DNA from 3 places in the Paenibacillus sp. 8b26 genome. Region 2 is predicted to be linked to each of the others. Evidence: riboswitches for the same ligand, from Rfam matches in the RefSeq annotation. Region 2 holds a riboswitch; each other region holds the start of a gene.
What was found. Region 2 has a riboswitch for cobalamin ahead of ACQ4MX_RS07010 (ABC transporter substrate-binding protein). Riboswitches for the same ligand answer to the same signal wherever they lie in the genome.

Region 1: linked by a shared signal. The riboswitch ahead of cobJ (precorrin-3B C(17)-methyltransferase) and the one ahead of ACQ4MX_RS07010 (ABC transporter substrate-binding protein) in region 2 are both predicted to bind cobalamin.
Region 3: linked by a shared signal. The riboswitch ahead of ACQ4MX_RS15915 (ABC transporter substrate-binding protein) and the one ahead of ACQ4MX_RS07010 (ABC transporter substrate-binding protein) in region 2 are both predicted to bind cobalamin.

Annotation. Positions count from the first base shown of each region.
Region 1 covers NZ_CP192445.1:3,751,304-3,756,153, forward strand. Annotated here, with positions in the region: gene ACQ4MX_RS17280 (hypothetical protein) at 1-162, shown strand, start outside; gene ACQ4MX_RS17285 (GerAB/ArcD/ProY family transporter) at 202-1,374, shown strand; gene ACQ4MX_RS17290 (uroporphyrinogen-III synthase) at 1,482-2,327, shown strand; gene ACQ4MX_RS17295 (TIGR00730 family Rossman fold protein) at 2,499-3,053, shown strand; cobalamin riboswitch at 3,111-3,294, shown strand; gene ACQ4MX_RS17300 (hypothetical protein) at 3,253-3,480, shown strand; gene cobJ (precorrin-3B C(17)-methyltransferase) at 3,610-4,850, shown strand, end outside.
Region 2 covers NZ_CP192445.1:1,582,386-1,587,235, reverse strand. Annotated here, with positions in the region: gene cbiB (adenosylcobinamide-phosphate synthase CbiB) at 1-457, shown strand, start outside; gene ACQ4MX_RS07020 (histidine phosphatase family protein) at 502-1,272, shown strand; gene ACQ4MX_RS07015 (hypothetical protein) at 1,245-1,406, shown strand; cobalamin riboswitch at 1,397-1,590, shown strand; gene ACQ4MX_RS07010 (ABC transporter substrate-binding protein) at 1,798-2,802, shown strand; gene ACQ4MX_RS07005 (FecCD family ABC transporter permease) at 2,799-3,845, shown strand; gene ACQ4MX_RS07000 (ABC transporter ATP-binding protein) at 3,842-4,708, shown strand; gene cobT (nicotinate-nucleotide--dimethylbenzimidazole phosphoribosyltransferase) at 4,784-4,850, shown strand, end outside.
Region 3 covers NZ_CP192445.1:3,445,946-3,450,795, reverse strand. Annotated here, with positions in the region: gene nikB (nickel ABC transporter permease) at 1-761, opposite strand, end outside; gene ACQ4MX_RS15915 (ABC transporter substrate-binding protein) at 777-2,360, opposite strand; cobalamin riboswitch at 2,568-2,771, opposite strand; gene ACQ4MX_RS15910 (nucleobase:cation symporter-2 family protein) at 3,471-4,778, opposite strand; gene ACQ4MX_RS15905 (xanthine phosphoribosyltransferase) at 4,772-4,850, opposite strand, start outside.

The sequences.
Region 1 (4,850 bases), 2.2 Mb from region 2:
AAAAGTCTGAAAGCTGCACCTGCCGTCAATCGCTGGGTCTCACGCGTATTGTATGTCATTAGCATGGGTATCTGGATCTACGGAACCTCGACAAAGAGTTCCGTTTATGCGGCCACATGGCTAAGCCGTTTTATTGATATGTGGCTCCCTCCTGCGTTGTAACGAGCGCGAGATGCCAGTGGGAAAAAGGAGGTCTCCTGTATGAAACAGTTCACAACCAGACAGATCGTGCTGCTTGGTATGTTGATGGAGGTTAGTATTACCATTGTGCATGCTCCGGCCCAGGCAGCAGATTACGCGCATCAGCATGCCTATTGGACCTGCGCGATTGCTGCCATCGTAATATGCTTGCCGATCTGGGCGATGTTGAAGCTTAAGCGGCGTTTTCCGGATCAGGATCTGCTACAGGCCATAGTAAGCTCTCACCCCGTGCTAGGGCGTATGCTCCTTATGGTTTATATTATTTTATTTCTGATCATTTTTGCACGAGATCTGAGAATTATTACCGATCTGGTGGAAATTGTACTTTTGCCGCTGACTCCGATTGTTGTCATATCCCTTATTATGCTGCTGACCTTAACGTTCATGGCCAAGGGCGGTATAAGCACCGTTGTGAATATGGCGGAGATTTTTGTACCGTTGTCGATTCTGACGCTGCTGACGATGCCGCTTGTTTTCGGGCGTAGTATGGATTTTTCGGAACTGAGACCGATTTTGCACCCGGATGTAAATGGAGTTATCAAAGGTAGCTGGCGTATGCTCGGATATATGGCAGATATTATGATGTTGCCTTTTGTGATTTCGGGAAAAAGCTATGGTCCCCGGAGTGCGTGGCTTGGACATTTGACCGGAACCGCTTTTATCATTATCATGGTGCTGCTGTCGGAGCTGGTTATCGGTATTCCCATCTTGTCGCGGCTGTTTTATCCATCGTATGAACTGGCGCGTCAGTTGCAGTTAACCGACTTTCTGGATCGGTTCGACTTGTTTGTGGCTGCACTGACTGTACCAACCCTGCTTACAAAGATTGGTATTGATCTGTATGTAACCAGTTTGGCGGTAAAGCGCATGTTTGCCCACACACGGGGGAGTTTGATGGTTTGGCCCGTAGGCTTGTTGGGTTATGTCTGTTCCTTTATGCTGTTCTCTAATATCGTCCAAATTTATGATTTCAGCCGGGAATGGACGATGGTAATGGTTATTTTCTTTGTTTTCATGCCTTTTGTGCTATGGCTGCTGCTCCGACCCAAGCCTAAAGAAGATAGCAAATATCATAAGCCATCTGGAGAGAAGCAGGATAGTGTGAGTCAGCAGGATAGCACGAGCCAGCAAGAAAGCCAACAGGCAGGCAGAACAGGACAAGCTAACTTATAAGTTTACTATATTCATTGGAAAAAGAATTCTTATTTGTCTTTCAGCCCTCTAATTGTATACTTGGTAGAAAGGATTATGACTTCGATTTCTACAAGGGAGGGAACAGGATGGCACAACGCATGGCAGGCAAGAGAGTTGCCCTTGCCGGTCCCCGTAAAGCAGACGAAATGGCATTGCTGGTTGCGAAAATGGGAGGCGAGCCAGTGCAGCGTCCGGCCCAGGGCACGGTTTTTCTGGACGATATCGAGCTGCGTAACGCTATTGTATCGTGGGTGAAGCAGCCGCCGGACTGGAACATTTTCACGACAGGCATGGGGCTGGACGCGCTACTCGATATGGCGGAGGATATGGGAGTAGCAGAACAGATTATAGAGCTATTACATTCCTCGAACATTGCAGCGCGAGGCTACAAAACGGTCAATGGACTCAAAAAGCGTGGCTTTACGCCAGATGTACGGGATGAGGACGGAAGTTTGATCGGGTTGACGCAGGCCTTTGCTCCGTATGATCTGAAGGGAAAGGAAGTGCTGTTACAGCTACATGGTGACCCGGCCCCTGGGCTGGTGAAGTGGCTGGACGAGCAAGGTGCAGTTACCCGGCAGGTGCTTCCCTATAAGCATATTCCGCCGGAGGAAGCGAATTTGCAAGCACTGCTAGCGGATATTGTAAATCGTAATGTTGATGCAGTTACGTTCACCAGTGGTCCGCAAATCCGCTTTTTGTGCCAATATGCGAGGGAACAGAAGCAGATGGAAGACGTGCTGGAAGCTTTTCGCCATGATGTGATCGCTGTGTCGGTAGGCAAGGTGACGGCGCAGTCCATTTTGGAGGAAGGTATTGAACGGATCGTGTTTCCAGTGGAGGAACGAATGGGCGCGATGATGGTGGAACTGGGAAGATATTTTGAGCATAGCGCCTCGGTGCACGGCTACGGTCTTGAAGTTGTGAACTGAAAACTAACCTATATCCTTGCGATAAAGGGTAAAATAAAGATAAGGGCCTACAGGGTCTTTATCTTTTTTTGTTGGAAATGCATCGACGGAAGTTTTTGTTATAACGAAAATATTTATTTAATATAATGAAAAAGCCTCGATGCGGGATACCAGAACAGGAGCTGAGACATTATGAATTCCATTTGTGTATTTGCCGGGTCCAGACCCGGACATTCATCGGTATATCTTCAGGAGGCAGGCAAGCTTGGAGAGGCTATGGCCCGACATCATGTTCGTCTGATCTATGGAGGCTCCAGCAAAGGGCTGATGGGTGAGGTCGCAGATGCGATGCTGGCCGGGGGCGGTCAGGTCACCGGGATTATGCCGACCCTGTTATTCGATGCAGAGATTATTCACCGGGGAGTCACCGAATTTATTGAGGTGACAAGCATGCATGAACGCAAAGCGGTCATGAGCGAAATGGCCGATGCCTTTATTGCCCTTCCGGGGGGATTGGGAACATTTGAGGAGCTGTTCGAGGTGCTGTGCTGGGCGCAAATCGGCATTCATCGCAAGCCCATCGGACTGCTGAATGTGAACGGATATTTTGACCCGTTGGCGGAAATGGTGCGTCATAGTGTGCGCGAGGGATTTACCGGAGTTGACCATCCAACGCTGCTGAGTATCTCTGCGGACCCGGACGAATTGTTGCATATGCTAAAAAATAAGGCAGAGAACTTGAAATAAAGCGTTTTTCATGCTTGCGCAACTGATTGAGCCAAGGTTATGATAAGACCCATAATCAAATAGCGGACAGACAAGGTGCCTTTGTGATAGCGAAGGGTAACAGGGAATCGGGTGCAAGTCCCGAGCGGTCCCGCCACTGTAAGGAAGAGGATTTTTTCAGACGTCACTCGTGACAAAACGGGGAAGACGAAAAAATCTGTTGATGCCGAGCCAGGAGACCTACCTTGATCTGTATGCACCGTTAACCTTCGCGGAGAGGATGGGTGTACGAAATCAGGAAATCAGGCGCACGCTGCTTTTTCCATGTTGGTTGCAGGTTTGCGTGGAGCTGAACATGCAGAAGCATTTCAAGCGTGAACAGGCAGATGGAAAGCAACGGCACGATGGCGGAAGACAAGAAGTGTCTTCTTATGCTGTGTCCGTCTGATGATACGATGCGTACATAGGAAACCCATCCGGGCAGGATGGGTTTTTTTTGAGTTACAGGATGTCCATATACAAGTGAAATAGATAGAAGTGTGGAAAACATAGCCTAGATTTAAGAAGGAGGATAACGATGAGCCCATTAGGAAAATTGCTCGTGATTGGATTCGGACCGGGGGATATGGAACATATCACCAAACGAGCGCTGGATGCGCTGGCCGAGAGTGAGGTCATTATCGGTTACAACACCTATGTGGATCTGATCCGCCCGTTGTTGAACGGACAGGAGATTGTGCGCACAGGGATGACAGAGGAAGTGAGCCGTGCGCAGGAGGCGGTTCGACAAGCGGAGATGGGCAAGAAGGTAGCCGTCATTTCCAGTGGAGACGCAGGCGTATATGGCATGGCCGGGCTAGTGTACGAAGTGCTGATGCAAAAGGGCTGGCGCCGTGAGGACGGGGTTGAGGTAGAAGTCGTGCCGGGAATATCGGCGATTCAGTCCTGTGCTTCGCTGTTGGGTGCGCCCGTCATGCATGATGCATGCACGATCAGTCTGAGTGACCATTTGACCCCGTGGGAGACGATTGTGAAGCGTGTAGAGGCGGCAGCTTCGGCGGATTTTGTCATTGCACTGTACAACCCGCGCAGTGGTCGGCGTACACGCCAGATTGTTGATACGCAGTCTGTTTTGCTGCGTTACCGTGATCCGCAGACTCCCGTCGGGCTGGTCAAGAGTGCTTATCGCGACCGTCAGCAAGTAATTGTGACGACGCTGGAGGACATGCTCAACCATGATATCGGTATGCTGACGACCGTTATCATCGGCAATTCTTCGACGATGGTGTATGACGGTCTGATCGTGACGCCGCGCGGGTATCAGCGCAAGTATACGTTGGGTGCGACCGAGCAGGCGCTCAAGCCGCATCAGCGGCTCCGCACGGAAGCGGAGCCGTGGTCGCTGGGCGCGCAAGAGGATCGCGCGCTGAATGCGTCGCAGGCAGGCGCTGCTCCCGCAGTGCCAGCCTCTGCGGGAGCAGGCGGGACCGCGCCCGCACCTTCCGCGAGCGGCGCTGCTGCGGTTGCCACGCAGGCACGCCCGCAAGCGGTGGCTGCCGTGCAAGCCGGGGCGGCCCCGGCATCGCTGGCAGCGGAGGCGCTGAGCCGCCTCGCTGCGGGCGGCAAGCTGCCGGGCGAAGCGAGCGCGCGCTGGAACGGGCAAGCGCCCGCCGTGAGCGGCGCCGGAACGGCAGCCGTGGCCGTAGCTGGGGCTGCGGCCGGGACAGCGGCAGGCAGCTTTGGCAAGCCTGCGCTGTTTGAGGTGGGCGTTTCCCCCGGCGTGGGAAACAAGAAGTTCACCGCTCGCCAGATGGCGCT
Region 2 (4,850 bases):
GCTGGCTTATCGTGCCGTGAATACCCTCGATTCCATGGTTGGCTACAAAAATGAAAAGTATCTGCATTTGGGCTGGGCCTCGGCACGTCTGGATGATGTCGCTAATTACATTCCGGCACGCCTGACAGCGGGTATGCTGGTAGTAGCGGCGTGGGTTTATGGGCATGATGCTGGACGTAGCTGGCGTATGGTAAGGCGAGATGCGCGGCTGCATCCCAGTCCGAACAGTGGCTTTCCAGAATCAGCAGTTGCGGGTGCATTGGGGATTCGCCTCGGGGGCTATAATGTGTATCATGGCGTGCGCTCCTTCCGCGCATATATGGGAGAGCTGGTGCGACCGATGGAGCCGGATGATATTCGGCATACGATCCGGCTGATGTTTGCCGTGTCCAGTATGTTTGTGGGGTTGTGCCTGTTCGTGTCCGCCGGATGCTATGCACTGGGGTGGACGCCGTGATGAAGCGTGACGCACCGAATGCTGCCAATAGAGCAGGAAGCGATATGACCTTGGAGCATTATTTTACAGAACATCAGCAGTGGGACTTGGAACTTGTGCTGGTGCGGCACGGCACAACCTTATGGAACAGGGAACGTCGGTACCTGGGGCACTTCGATCTGGGATTGCTACCGGGAGCAGAGCAAGAACTAGAGCCTTTGCGGGAAAAATTACAGAGGCATTCCTTTGTCCGAATCTATTGCAGTGACTTGATACGTTGCCGTCAGACCTTGCAGATCATTTTGCCGAAATCGGAACTGGGACCAGAGCTTGGAGAGGGAACCCACTTCGAATTGAAACCGGAATCACGGTTGGAGCTGACATCGAAATGGGATTCTGAACGTTTCCTATCTAATAGGTCTGCTTGGTCTGTCATCATGGAATCACGTCTGAGAGAGCTTCATTTTGGGGAATGGGATGGAAAAACGTATGACATGCTCAAGGATGTGGCGCTGTACCGCGCGTGGATTGATGAGCCGCAACGAGTTACACCGCCGGGGGGAGAGCCTTGGGCAGACTTTGTGAACCGCCTCGATGAATTCCTAGACTCTTTGTATGAGTGGCGTAAAATGATGGATGTTCAGAAAACAGGCATGCCTGATGCTCCACCTTCTGTGCTGGTCGTCACGCATGGTGGAGTGATTCGTCAGTTGGCTTGTATGCTGGTACCGGGTCATGATTTTTGGAGTTTGAATCCGAAGCCGGGAGCGGCAATTACGATTCGGTTGAGGCTGGGAGAGCGACACCAGTGGATAGGAGAGGTGCTTTCTTTTTAGGTCAGATAGGGGCAGGTGAACAGGCGGTTTGGGTTGTAAGCCAGTCTTTTTTAACCTATAATCATCAAGTAAAAGAACGGCTTGACCAACACTACATCAAATATCCAGCAGACGAGGTCGGTGCAGCGGGATGAAACCCTCGGGTTCTTTCCGGTGCGCTGTTAAAAGGGAAGCCGGTGTGAATCCGGCGCGGTCCCGCCACTGTAAATGGAAAAATGCCAGCCCGCTATGCTTTATGTGCCACAAAGCATATGAATGAGCAGTAGGCTGTCGCATGTTTCTGTAAGTCAGGATACCTGCCCGTCCGCCTGTCACCATAGTCCTTCGAGGAAAGGATGACGTGTTCGCAGTGACTGTCCATGCGGAAGAAACTGCCGCCTGCGTACGATCTGCGCTAACGTGACCCCTGTGTCCTTATCTGAGGATGCAGGGGTTTTTTGAAAGGAAAAGAAGGCTGGATTTAGCAGATATCGGATGATGTTCAAGTGACGATCTTAAAAGAATTTATATGGAGGGGTGTAAATCATGGCAGGAAATAAAATGAAGGTCTGGACTACAGGCTTATTGGCTCTGATTTTGGCGGTTGTGCTGAGTGCATGTGGAGCTAACGGAAAGAACGCTGAAAATAAAGGGGATCAAGCCTCACAGCAACCAGGACAGACAGCAACCGCTCAGGAGTCTCCGGGAAAAACGGTCTACCCGCTGACCATTAAGGATGCGACCGGACAGGAGTTTACGTTCAAAAAAGCGCCGGACAAAATCGTTTCCGTCTCCCCGGCTGAAACCGAGGCGCTGTTCGCCATTGGACTGGATAAGGAAATTGTCGGCGTATCCGACTATTCCGATTACCCGGAAGCGGCTACGAAGAAGCCCAAAGTGGGCGGTATTATGAAGCCGAATGAAGAGGCGATCATCGCCGCGAATCCCGAAGTCGTTTTTGCAGGAATATCGCTCAGTGAGCAGGCGACGACCAAGCTGCGTGACCTGGGAATCATGATTTTTAAAACCGAGCCGAAAACGGTTGAAGATGTCATGGCTAACATTGAATTGTACGGGAAGATCACTGACCATCAGAAAGAAGCGAGAGCGGTAACCGACAAGATGAGAGCAGATGTTGCGGAAGTGAAAGACGGTGTTAAAAATATCGGCAAAGGGCAGAAGCTGAGAGTATACGTCGAATTTTCACCCGGCTGGACGGTTGGCAAGGGAGAGTTTATGGATGAGCTGATTTCTTTGGCGGGCGGGGAAAATGTCGCTGCAACCCAAAAGGGCTGGTACCAGATCAGTGAGGAAAATATTATAGCGGCGAATCCGGACGTAATTTTATACAGCAAAAATGTCAAGGACGACAAAACAGGCCAGACGCTCGGCGATATCATCAAAGCCCGCAGTGGCTGGGATCAAATATCGGCTGTTCGTCAAAACCGGGTGTTTGCCGTGGATGATAATCTGATCAGTCGTCCGGGTCCGCGTGTAACGGAAGGTCTCAAGGAAGTGGCCAAGGGCGTGTATCCTGAAATTTTCAAATGACTCGTAGACTGATCGGCTTTGGAGGGGCAGGTCTTGCCTTATTGCTGCTGACGCTGTTGCTCTGTCTCGGCATCGGCTCGGCCAAGCTTCCCGTCAGCCAAATCACGGGTATTCTGGTCAACCATCTGCCGTGGTTAGGTGAGACGTTTACACCGGATTGGAATCCATCCACAGAGCAGATTATTTTGAAGATCAGACTGCCGCGTGTCTTACTGGGAATGCTGGTAGGCGCAGCGCTTGCGCTGGCGGGAGCCGGATTTCAAGGTGTGCTGCGCAATCCGCTGGCTGATCCGTACACGCTGGGGGTATCCTCGGGTGCTTCGGTAGGGGCAGCAGTGCTGATTTATTGGGGGCTTCGATTTTCGTTTGTAGGCGTATGGACACTGCCGCTGGTGGCATTTACGACTGGAATGCTGACGTTGTGGATGGTGCTAACGTTGGCGCGGGAAGGCGGAAAAATTCCAACGCAAAGCCTTATTTTATCAGGCGTGGTGATGCAATCTTTTCTGGGTGCGGTTGTTTCTTTTCTGACAGCCATGTCGAAGGAGACGGTTAATGAAATATTGTACTGGACAATGGGGAGCCTTAGTCTGCGCGGCTGGTCGTATACAGGCATCCTTTTGCCTTATGTGGTCATTGGGCTGGTGTTTCTGTGGAACCGGGCACGAGTGCTGAATATTCTGGCTTTGGGTGAACGTCAGGCAGCTCATATGGGAGTTAATGTAGATGCAACGAAGCTATCCGTTCTGATCATATCCACGCTGCTGACGGCTGCGGCTGTCTCGGTATGCGGGGTGATTGGCTTTGTGGGACTCGTTGTACCGCATATCATCCGTCTGGTGACGGGACCCGACTACCGGATGATTGTTCCGTTATCCGCGCTGGGCGGGGCTATTTTTATGGTTTGGGCCGATACTGCGGCGCGTACATTGCTGGCTCCGACGGAAATTCCTCTTGGTGTCATGACAGCCTTTGTCGGTGCACCGTTCTTCGCATATCTCCTGTACCGGAACAAGAAGCTGCGCAGGGGGGGACTGCTGTGAAAGAAGCAAGTGGACCACAGGCATCGCGAGTCCGGGCGTTGGAGATTGCCAGTCTGACTCGTGATTTTGGGGAATTCCATGCGTTAAAAAATATAAGCTGGAGTGTAGACGAAGGAGATTGGTGGGGCATCATCGGCCCGAACGGGAGTGGAAAGTCGACGTTGCTGCATCTGCTTTCCGGGGTGGATCACGCGACTTCGGGAAACGTTCTTGTATATGGTAAAAAGGTCAGCAGCTATGGCAGAAAAGAGCTTTCCCGTCTTGTAGCTGTGCTCCAGCAGGAAGGGCTCCCCCCGGTGGGTTACACGGTAAGGGAAGTTGTGGAGATGGGACGCTTTCCCCATCAGGACTGGTTTGGTAGAGAAAAGGTGGATAAGGAAAAAGGGATGGACCCGGAAATCATTACGGATCGTGTGCTGGAGAGGCTCGGTCTTACCAACTTGGCGGACAGGTCGTTAGACCGTTTGAGCGGGGGACAGCGGCAGCGCGTGGCTTTGGCGAAGGTGATGGTGCAGGAGCCACAGATTTTGCTGCTGGATGAGCCTACAACCTATCTGGATCTGCGCTATCAGCTTGAATTTATGGAGCTACTGGCGGAATGGCGGCGGGAAACGGGCGTGACAATTATCTCTGTCCTGCACGATCTCAATTTGACTGCCCAGTTTTGTGATGATTTGCTTGTGCTCAAGGACGGGATGGTTGAGGGGTTAGGAGCTTCATCAGAGTTGTTAACGGAGGAACGAATTCGCCATGTGTATGGTGTTGAGCCTGTAATGTTGCCTCATCCGGATAGTGGTGTGCCGCAGCTTTTACTGCGGAGAAGTGCACGGGATGCAACTGGTCGGGGCGAACGCCTGGAGTAATTTGAGTAAAGTATTGAAGAAACAGAATTTATGATGAGATCGCTAAACACATATAGGGAGCAGGGAGTGGAGGGCATGAACGAAAAATTACAGCAGTTGATCGCCAGCATTGCACAGCCGGACGGGGCGGCAGCCTTGGCGG
Region 3 (4,850 bases), 1.9 Mb from region 2:
GTCTCTACAATGACATTACCCGCCAGCATAAATGACAAATTTGTGCCTAACAGTGTAATGATCGGCAAAATCGCATGCCTGAATATCTCAAAAAACAGAATATGCTTGCGGGAAAAGCCTCGGGCCTTCGCCGCCTTCACAAAATTCCGGTCACCCAGCTCCAGCATTTGGGCACGCAGCACACGGGCTTGCACAGCCCCCAAACCTGCCCCAAGGGTCAGCGCTGGCAGTACCAAATGAGTCCAATCCTCACGACCCATGGATGGGAGCCAGCCCAAACGAACGGAAAACAGGTAAATCAGCAGAAAGCCAAGCCAAAAAGAGGGAATGGACGATCCCAGCAGTGCAAACAGCCTTCCCAGACGATCGAGCCAACCGCTGGATTTTACTGAGGCGGCCAGTCCCATTCCAAGAGTCAGGACCGTCATGACGGCAAAGCCCGCCGAAGCCAGCTCCACAGTAGCGGGCAGTCTGTTCCACAGTTCGGTTAGCACCGACTCCTTGGATACATAGGAGGTGCCCCAGTGCCCTGTGAACACATCCCGCAGCCAGTTCACATACTGAATATGGAGCGGCTCGCTCAAGCCCAGCTCCTTACGCAGCGCCGTCAACGCCTCCTCAGAGGCAGGCACATTATGCGCGGTGAGCAGAATGGTAGCAGGGTCGCCGGGAGCCAGCCTCATCAGCACAAACGTCAGCGTGGATACAACAAACACAATGATGACAAGCTGCGCCACACGTTCCAGAATAAAACGAATCATAGGGTACGCAGCCCGTTATTCCGCAATATCGGATTGCGCCGTAATGTAGTAATACTCAATCGGATGCGGTGTAAAGCCCTCTACCCCTTTTTTCACCCCAAACACATTATCAGGGTGAACAATAAACGACTGCGGCAAATCCGTATTAATGATATCCAGCGCTTGCAGTGTCACAGCATTACGTTGCGCTGTATCCTTCGCCAGCTTCAAGCTGCCAAGAAGGTTCTCCAGCGGTTTGGAACTATAACGGCTTACATTGGCTTCGCTTTTAGAGGAATAAAACATGTCCATAAAATATTGCGGCTCTCCCGTATGGGCAGTCAGCATGCTGTACATGGCGAAATCCCAATCATTTTTGGTCAGTGCCTCGTCGATATTTTCCACCTTGCGGATCTTCACCTGGATGCCCTCCTTCAGCAGTTGGCTCTGAATCACCTCAGCCATGACCGAAAGCTCTGGACGTTGAGGAAAGGTCAGCAACGTAACCTCGAACGGCTTGCCCTGCTTGGTCCATGTGCCTTGGGCATCCTTCTTCCAGCCATCCTTCGTCAATAGCTGCTCGGGCATTCCGTCCAGCGCTTTACGCTCGACCTTACCGAAGGGGAGAATGCTCGGGAATGGGCTGCTTGCCTCCGTACCATAGCCTCTCATGATCGCACTCACAATAGATGCACGTGGTATCAAGCTGTCCACTACTTTGCGGTTCGCGGCATCCTTGAACAGAGACGACTCCATGTTATACACGATCATATGGGTGCGCAAAGAGGGAGCCGACAGCACTTGCAGCTTATCGTTTTTTTTCAATACCTCCGCGTTATCCACCGGAATATCGGTCGCTACATCTACTTCGCCGGATTGCAGTGCCAGCAGGCGCGAATTGCCGTCCGTAATGAACTTCATCGTTGCTTCAGCCAGCCGGGCCTTCTCGCCCCAATATCCGTCATAACGCTCTACGACCAAGGATTGATCCTTGTTGAACGCTTTAATTTTAAAAGCACCTGTCATCGCAGGGTAGCTCTGCTCATCCTTTATGGACGCTACATCCAGCACAATCGTCGATGGATCAGCCAGATTGGACACCAGCGCCGCATTCGGCTGGTTTGTCGTAATTTTCAACGCCAGCGGCCCGGTTACGTCAATTGACTTTACATCTAGCAAATCCTTCGCCAGATGGCTTTTCTCAATGGAGCGCAGCAGGGAAGCTTTTACACTTTCCGCGTCCATACTCTTTCCATCATGAAAAGTGACCTTATCCTGCAAGCTGAATGTCCAGACTGTGGGGCTATCCTGCTTCCATTCCTTGGCCAGCCAAGCCTCAGGCTCCAGCTTTTCATTCAAACGGACAAGTGTCTCGCCTGCGCCAGAACGCATGACATCCCAGCTATTATCGCCATGCGGATCCACGCCTGACGGCTTCCAGGTATACGCCATCACCAGCTTTTTGTCCGTTGTGGACTGTTGTGCGGATGTGTTTTCGCTCTTGCCGGAGCCGTCCGCCGTCTTATTGGTTGTGGAGCATCCCGAAAGAGCCATAACTACCAGCAGCAGCACCACCCCTGTGCATATGGACCATGAACGCTTTTTACGATTGCTTATCATCTTATTTATCCCCCTCTATCTTGTCATTCACAAATACCTAACGCAAAAAAAAGCATCCCGGACCGCCTGATCAGCAGTCAGAAATGCTTTCATTATAAAATGCCAAAGCTCACCTCAAAGCACCTCTAATCATAGAAGGGATCGGATCGGTTTCAGACATTCCGTAAGCAGCACGCCCAACCACCTCCCCAGCATCCCGTGGGTCTGACAGTGATGTTAAAACAGGCAGGTCTCCTGACTTCAGGCGTATCTTTCAGGCCTTCCCGGTTCTTCACAGTTCCAGTGGCTATTCCGAAAGCTACAGCAATTCCCTGCTGATGCCTGTATACAGTGGCGGGTCCGTGTCGGAATCTACCGAACTTCCCTTTTAAGTGAGCACGTACAACAGCCATCTACATGATCTCAACGAAACCCTGTAGATAGAAAGTCCGGCTCACACCTGTTTTCTTCCTTTATTCTTTTTCATTACGATTTAGGACTATCTTATTTTGTTGTTACAGGCTTGTCAACAAATGTCGCATAATAATTTAAATTTGAACGATACGGCCAGAATCAAGGCTATGACTTTGCGTTGCATGCACGCAATGGACGTGATAAAATTAGGTATAGAGATAACCAACGTGTCCGTATACTAAAAAGAGTCTTCGCCGCTACCAACGGCAAAGACTCTTAGGACTTGAAAGGCTGTGGATCACCACGGCGCGCTAAATGCTTAGCTAAACCCACCGTTAGGCGCCTAACCTAATTACGCGGTGGGTTTTCGCTTGTTCCGAAATTTCCGACGTAGCCAGCGATAAAGTTTACGAATACTAAACACCAGGCTTAGTAACGTAACCATCCAACGCAACACATCGTAGCACGACACAAGGTTGACATCGGCTTCACCCCCTTTCGGGAAGCTGCGCCGTGGTCCGAAAACATCCACCACTATTCAAAATCCATAAGATAGAGTATACCATGACCTCGCCTACCACTCTAGCAAATTCTTCTAATAGAATCTCAAATCCCGATCTTCATACAGGAAGAGGGCTTTATCAATAACTCTATGCCAAAAAGCCGGAAAAAGAGGCTTACGACCTCTCTCCGGCTGTCTTTATCTAATCCTAATTATCAAACCTTCTGCGGAACCTCCGACACTGTAACACCTTTGACCGATTCGGCTTGTTTTTTCGTTAAAACGATGTTCAAGACAATCGCCGTGATCGAGCCGGATACGATGCCGTTTTGCAGCAGCATTTTGGCAAAGCTCGGCAGTTGGTCGAACATTTGGGGCAGCACGGCAGAGCCGAGACCCACCGCAATGCTACATGCCGCGATCAGCAGATTGCTTTCCTTCCGCAAGTCCACTTCTGACAAAATAGACATGCCCGACGCAGCAACCGAACCGAACATAACGATCATCGCCCCGCCCAGCACAGCATTAGGAATCACTGTCGTCAAGGCAGCCAGCTTAGGCAACAGACCAAGAACAACCATAATGCCACCCGCAGCAAAAATAACGTTCCGCGACTTGACGCGTGTCAGCGAAATCAGACCTACATTTTGCGAGAAAGCCGTGTAAGGAAACGCATTAAAAATACCCCCGAGCATAATTGCAAGTCCTTCGGAACGCAAACCATTGACGATTTGCTTCTGCTCCACCTTTTGATCAATCGCCTTGCCTACTGCCAAATAAACGCCCGTAGACTCGACCATGCTGACAATATTAACGATAATCATCGTACATACTGCCATAATGCTAAACTCAGGCTTACCAAAATAAAACGGCTGCGCAACACTTACCCAAGACGCTTGCACCACTGGAGCAAAATGCACCATTCCCATCGCATAAGCGACCACTGTACCCGCAAACAGACCGATGAGCACGGAAATTGAGCGCAAAAAGCCCTTAGCCAACCGATTCACAAGTAAAATAACCAGTAAAGTAACTAACGCCAGCAGCAAATTACGCGGCTGTCCAAAATCCGCGCTACCCTGACCCCCTGCTACGTTATTCATCGCCACCGGAATGAGGGACAGGCCGATAATCGTAACAACCGAACCCGTAACCACCGTCGGGAAAAAGCGTAGCAGCTTGCCATACAACGGTGCCGCGAGCACCACGAATATACCGGATAAAATAATGGCTCCGTACGCGGTCGCCAAATTCGAGGTCGACGCAATTGCGATAATCGGACCCACCGCCGTAAACGTACAGCCCAGGATGACAGGCAATCTACTGCCGAAAAACCGCGTGCCCATAATCTGTAATAACGTAGCAATCCCGCAAGTGAACAAATCGGCAGCCACCAGATAGGCCATCTGGGCTGGCGTCAGGTGCAATGCTCCCCCTACAATGAGAGGTACGGCAATCGCTCCAGCGTACATCGCCATCACATGCTGGAAGCCCAGCGCGAATAACTTTTGTTTGCTTAACATCCCACATTCTCCTTAACGGAAGGAATCACCGCACCCGCTTCTTCTATAAAATGAACCTCACCCGGTGCCATG